2 linked regions of the Nonomuraea sp. NBC_00507 genome follow. The protein of the gene in region 2 interacts with the protein of the main gene of each other region in a pairwise test. Links are inferred from orthologs where the notes say so. Each region holds a gene or a part of one and is shown on either strand. Other genes may lie near its edges.

The links. The genes of interacting proteins can lie anywhere in the genome.
Region 1: the proteins of OHA25_RS17305 (region 2) and ndk interact in binary tests that used the Escherichia coli proteins (3 or more experiments, as listed by UniProt). The link is inferred for Nonomuraea sp. NBC_00507 from one-to-one orthologs.

Annotation. Positions count from the first base shown.
Region 1 is NZ_CP107853.1:5,358,172-5,361,012, forward strand. What follows is about bases 41-2,811. They hold ndk (nucleoside-diphosphate kinase), read left to right. Parts: upstream 41-1,106; coding sequence 1,107-1,517; downstream 1,518-2,811. Other genes in these bases: OHA25_RS26100 (hypothetical protein), read left to right, coding at 41-948; OHA25_RS26110 (rod shape-determining protein), read left to right, coding at 1,844-2,811. Outside these bases: more of OHA25_RS26100, read left to right, coding at 1-40; more of OHA25_RS26110, read left to right, coding at 2,812-2,841. UniProt on the Escherichia coli protein: Major role in the synthesis of nucleoside triphosphates other than ATP. The ATP gamma phosphate is transferred to the NDP beta phosphate via a ping-pong mechanism, using a phosphorylated active-site intermediate.
Region 2 is NZ_CP107853.1:3,436,992-3,439,880, forward strand. The notes cover bases 16-2,834. They hold OHA25_RS17305 (5-formyltetrahydrofolate cyclo-ligase), read right to left. Parts: upstream 1,801-2,834; coding sequence 1,231-1,800; downstream 16-1,230. Other genes in these bases: OHA25_RS17300 (potassium/proton antiporter), read right to left, coding at 16-1,207; galU (UTP--glucose-1-phosphate uridylyltransferase GalU), read left to right, coding at 1,825-2,727; glp (molybdotransferase-like divisome protein Glp), read left to right, coding at 2,714-2,834. Also shown: more of OHA25_RS17300, read right to left, coding at 1-15; more of glp, read left to right, coding at 2,835-2,889. UniProt on the Escherichia coli protein: Involved in the removal of 5-formyltetrahydrofolate.

The sequences.
Region 1 (2,841 bases), 1.9 Mb from region 2 along the record:
GCGGCGCAGGTCACGCTGGTGGAGATGGGCGGCCTCGGCGGGCCGGGGCTGCGTGGGCTCTGGATCCCCTTCGCGGTCGCCGGGGTGCTGGCGGTCGGCGCGTCGGTCGTGGTGCGGCTGTTCGCGCGCGCCGCTGGACGGTGGCTGGCGCCATTGGGACTGTTGTCCATGGTCGGGGGGCTGTCTTCGGTGCGGCTGGTGGTGCCGTCGGCCGACGGTCTCGTCTTGGCGGTGCCGTTCACGCTGCTCGCCGTCGGGGCGGCGGTGGCGTTGACGGCCACGCTGCAGGAGGTTGGGTACGGGACGGCGGCGTTCGGTTTGTCGCTGTGCTTCGCCGGCGTGCTGGCCGGTTTCCTGCTGGGCACGGGTGTGCAGATGGTCATGCTGGACGGCGTACGGTCGGCTCAGGAGCTGGTCGACAACTATGTCGGGGCGCTGCGGTGGTGGGCGTTGGTCGGCGGCTTCCTTCTGGTGGCGATCATCGTGCTCGCGGCTGTGATGGTGCGGCGGCCCGGCGCGGAGACGCTGATCCGGGTGGAGGGTGATCCGCCACCCCCGGGTACGGGACCAGAGCATGGCGATGATGGAGAGGCGCCGGCTGGAGACGGTGCGGGCCCGTCACAGAATGCCGAAGGCGGTGCCCGGACGGTCGTCGGGGTCGCGGAGGCGTCCAGCGGAGGCAGCGAGGGCGGCAGGCGTAAGTGGGGGGACGCCTCGCAGAGCGATGACGACAGCGGCGAGGCCGTGCCTGGCGGGAGCGAGGACCAAGCAGGCGACGAGGACGGGCCGACCGGAATCGTGCCGCGGGTCGTGGCGGCCGCGTCGTCTCAGGGAGCCTTCGACAAGGGGGAATCGCGGCGCGACGGCGACGAGGCGCCCGGTTCTGAGGGAGCGGTGCCCGCTGTGCCGCTGCCAGGGCAATCGCCTGAAGACACCACATCCCCATAGGGCGCCGAGATCCACACGGGAAACGAGGGTACGGGCGCGGGGCGGTAAGCTGAGGGCCCAGCTACGGCGACGCGCGGGCCGATGCCCCCGTGACGCGTCCTCGCGGTGCGGCCGGCGCCGATAGCCGCGACCCCGATCTCTTCGAAGGAGAACTTCAAGTGTCCGAGCGCACTCTTGTCCTGATCAAGCCCGACGGGGTGAAGCGTGGCCTCATCGGTGACGTGATCGCCCGTGTGGAGCGCAAGGGCCTCAAGGTCGTGGCGATGGACCTGCGCACCCTCGACGCCGACACCGCCAAGGTCCACTACGCCGAGCACGCCGAGCGGCCGTTCTTCGGCGAGCTCGTCGAGTTCATCACGTCGGGCCCGCTCGTGGCCATGGTGCTCGAGGGCCCGCGCGCCGTCGAGGCCTTCCGCGCGCTGGCAGGCGCCACCGACCCGGTGAAGTCGGCGCCCGGCACGATCCGCGGCGACCACGCGCTCGAGATCGGCGAGAACGTCGTGCACGGCTCCGACTCCCCGGAGTCCGCCGCCAGGGAGATCAAGATCTTCTTCCCGGACCGGTTCTAGCCGCTTCGCGCTCCGCCCGCGCCCGTGCCAGCTGTCCAGCTGCGCGGGCGCGTGGTTTTTGGGCTGGGCGGGGCGGCGAGGTTTCCGTCGGCAGGCTGCCGTACGCTGTGGCGCAGTGTCGGCGGTGCGTCGTCCAGGCCTTTGGAACGTTCCAGCTATCGGCCGGATGTTGTGGTGCAATCCGGGCAAAATTGCGGTTGAGGTTGAGGCTGGAGATTTTTGAGGAGCGCGGGGCCTGATCACACCCATCGGCGGGTACGTCACGTTACGATTCGAATTCATTCCGTAGTCACTCGCGAACGACGTTACGGAGGGCTCCGTTCCCCATGGGCAGCAAGCTCGCGTTCCTCGGCCGTGACATGGCGGTCGACCTGGGCACCGCCAACACGTTGGTCTACGTGCGCGGCCGGGGCATCGTGCTCAACGAGCCGTCAGTCGTGGCGATCAACACCACTACGGGCAAGATCGTTGCGGTTGGCATCGAGGCCAAGCGGATGATCGGTCGCACGCCCGGCAACATCATCGCGGTCCGCCCGCTCAAGGACGGTGTGATCGCCGACTTCGACGTCACCGAGCGCATGTTGCGATATTTCATCCAAAGGGTGCATAGGCGTCGGCATTTCGCCAAGCCGCGCATCATCATCGCCGTGCCCAGCGGCATCACCAGCGTCGAGCAGCGCGCGGTGAAGGAGGCCGGCTACCAGGCGGGCGCCCGGAAGGTCTACATCGTCGAGGAGCCCATGGCCGCCGCCATCGGGGCGGGGCTGCCCGTGCACGAGCCCACCGGCAACATGGTCGTCGACATCGGTGGCGGCACCACCGAGGTGGCGATCATCTCGATGGGCGGCGTGGTCACCAGCCAGTCGATCAGGATCGGCGGCGACGAGCTCGACCAGGCGGTGATCGCGTTCGCCAAGAAGGAGTTTTCCCTGATGCTCGGCGAGCGCACCGCCGAGGAGATCAAGATGGCCATCGGCTCGGCCTGCCCCAACGGTGAGGAGGCACACGCGGAGATCCGCGGCCGCGACCTGGTCAGCGGGCTGCCTAAGACGATCATCGTGTCCGGTGAGGAGATCAGGAAGGCCATCGAGGAGCCGGTCAACGCGATCGTGGACGCGGTGAAGAGCACGCTCGACAAGTGCCCGCCCGAGTTGTCCGGCGACATCATGGACCGCGGCATCGCGCTCACCGGCGGAGGCGCCCTGCTCAAGGGGCTGGAGGAGCGGGTCAAGGCCGAGACGGGCATGCCGGTGCACCTCGTCGACAACGCACTCGACTCGGTGGCCATCGGCTCGGGCAAGTGCGCCGAGGAGTTCGAGGCGCT
Region 2 (2,889 bases):
CCGCGAGATCGTGTGCCTCGCCGGGGGCGGCCACCCTGAGCAGCCGGGCCGCGAACGGCAGCGTCGGCCCCTGGAGCAGGGTGAACACGATGACGATCACGAAGACCTGGTTGAAGATCTCCTTGGAGTAGTCGACGTCGGCCGCCCAGGGGATGGTCGCGAGCACGATCGGGATCGCGCCCCGCAGCCCGGCCCACGACAGGAACGCCTGCTCGCGCCAGCTCACCCAGCCCTGCCGCAACGCCCACGACAGCAGGGAGCTCACCAGTACGGAGAGCGGGCGGGCCAGGAGCACCAGGACGGTGCCGGTGATCAGGCCGGGTACGACGGCCGACGGCATCTCCTTGGGGCTGGCCAGCAGACCCAGCATGACGAACAGCCCGATTTGCGCCAGCCAGGCGGCGCCCTCCGCGAAACCCCTGGTCGCCGCCCGGTGCGGCAGCCGCGAATTGCCCAGGATCAGCGCCGACAGGTAGACGGCCAGGAAGCCGGAGCCGTGCAGCAGCACCGCGCCGCCGTACGAGACGAAGGTGAGCGCGAGGACGGCGATGGGGTAGAGGCCGGAGGCGGGGAGCGCGACGCGGCGCAGGGCGTACGCGCCCGCCGGGCCGACGGCGAGGCCGATCGCCGCGCCGATGATCAGCTCGACGGAGGTCTCCAGGAGGAACGTTCCCAACGTCGGCGACGAGTTCGACGCCCCGCTGAGCAGCACCACGGCGATCACGGTCGGGGCGTCGTTGAAGCCGGACTCCGCCTCCAGGGCGCCGGCCAGCCGGGGCGGGAGCGGCAACCGCCGCAGGACGGAGAAGACGGCCGCCGCGTCCGTGGAGGCCAGTACCGCGCCGAGGATCAGCGCCGCATTCGGGCCGAGGCCGAGCAGTCCCTGTGCGGCCAGCGCCACCACGACGATGCTGACCGTCACGCCCACGGTCGCCAGCACCAGGGCCAAGGGCACCGAACGCCGCACGTGGGACCAGTTCGTGGTGAGTCCGCCCTCGGCCAGGATCACGGCCAGCGCGGTCAGGCCGATTTGCTGCGCCACGTGCGGGTTGTCGAAAAGGATCCCGAACCCGGATTCCCCCAGGAGCAGACCGAAGCCCAGGTACACGAGCAGACTGGGCAGGCCCATGCGATGCGCGACACGTACGGACGCAATGGCCGCGATGACGATGACAGCACCGAGAAGGAGCCAGATCTCAAGCGTCATCTGGCCCCCTCTCGTACTTTCGTTCACATAAGACTAGTGAGTCCCGCTGGTGTCATGGCATAGCGGACTCGTCGATCGTGCGGCTCCGCGGGGATGCCGTCGATCAGCTCGCCGTCGTGCAGCAAAGCCACCGTTGGCACGTTCGGGCCGACCCTGGCCAGGGCACGATCGTACGAGCCGCCGCCGCGGCCGAGGCGCACCCCCGTACGTCGGTCGACCGCCAGCGCGGGCACGATCACCAGCGCGGCCGTGCGGATGGCGTCGACGCCGCGGCGTGCGTCGACCGGCTCCATGATCCCGAAGCGTCCCGGCGCCAGTGTGTCCGGCCCGTCGTACACTGCCCAATCCAGGTCATAGTCGTCACGCAGGACGGGAAGGATCACCGTGGCGCCGTGTTTCCACAGAGCGAACACGAGCCCGTGCGTATCCGGCTCCACCCCCGTCGACCAGTAGCAGGCCACCAGGCCGGCCATCTGGACCCACGGCTGCTCGAGCAGCGTTTCGCGGACCTTGATGGCGTTTGCCCGCAACTGCTCGGGGGAGAGTGAGCTACGCGCCGCGTTCAGCTCGCGGCGCAGGTTCAACTTGTCCACAGGTCCCTCCACTAGGGTCTACTCATGGCTGACTTTGACCCTGTGACGAAAGCCGTCGTGCCCGCCGCGGGTCTGGGCACCCGGTTCCTCCCGGCGACCAAGGCGACACCCAAAGAGATGTTGCCCATCGTCGACAAGCCCGCGATCCAGTATGTCGTCGAGGAGGCCGCCTCCGCCGGGCTGCTCGATGTGCTCATGGTCACCGGCAAGAACAAGCGCTCCATAGAGGACCACTTCGACCGCGCGTTCGAGCTCGAGGAGGCCTTGGAGGCGAAGGGCGACGAGCATCGGCTGTCCCAGGTCCGTGAGCCCGCCTCGCTGGCGACGCTCCACTATGTGCGGCAGGGCGAGCCGAAGGGGCTCGGCCACGCGGTGTTGTGCGCCAAGCAGCACGTCGGTGACCACCCGTTCGCCTGCCTGCTCGGCGACGACTTGATCGACTATCGCGACCCGCTGCTCAAACGCATGATAGAGGTGCGCGACACGTTCGGCGGCAGCGTGATCGCGCTGATGGAGGTGCCCAAGGAGCAGGTCTCGCTGTACGGCGTCGCGACCATCGAGGCCACCGCCGAGGACGACGTCGTGCGGGTGACCGATCTGGTGGAGAAGCCGCCGGTCGACGAGGCGCCGTCCAATTGGGCCATCATCGGGCGTTATGTGATCGATCCCGCGGTGTTCGAGGTGCTGGAGGACACTCCACCGGGGCGTGGGGGCGAGATCCAGCTCACCGACGCGCTGCGCACGCTCGCGGCGCGCGGCTCCCATGAGGGCGGCCCGGTGCACGGGGTGCTGTTCAGGGGACGGCGGTACGACACTGGAGACAAGCTGGATTACTTGCGGACCGTGGTGAAGTTCGCGGCGGATCGGGAGGATCTGGCCGGTGATTTCGTGCCGTGGTTGCGGGAGTTCCTCGATGAAATCGGTTGACGCGCATCTGGCCGAGATCCTGGCCACCGTGCGTCCTCTGGCGCCGCTGGAGCTCGAGTTGGAGCAGGCGCTGGGGGCGACGCTGGCCGAGGAGGTGTCGTCGCCGGTGCCGCTGCCGCCGTTCGACAACTCGGCCATGGATGGCTATGCCGTGCGATCGGC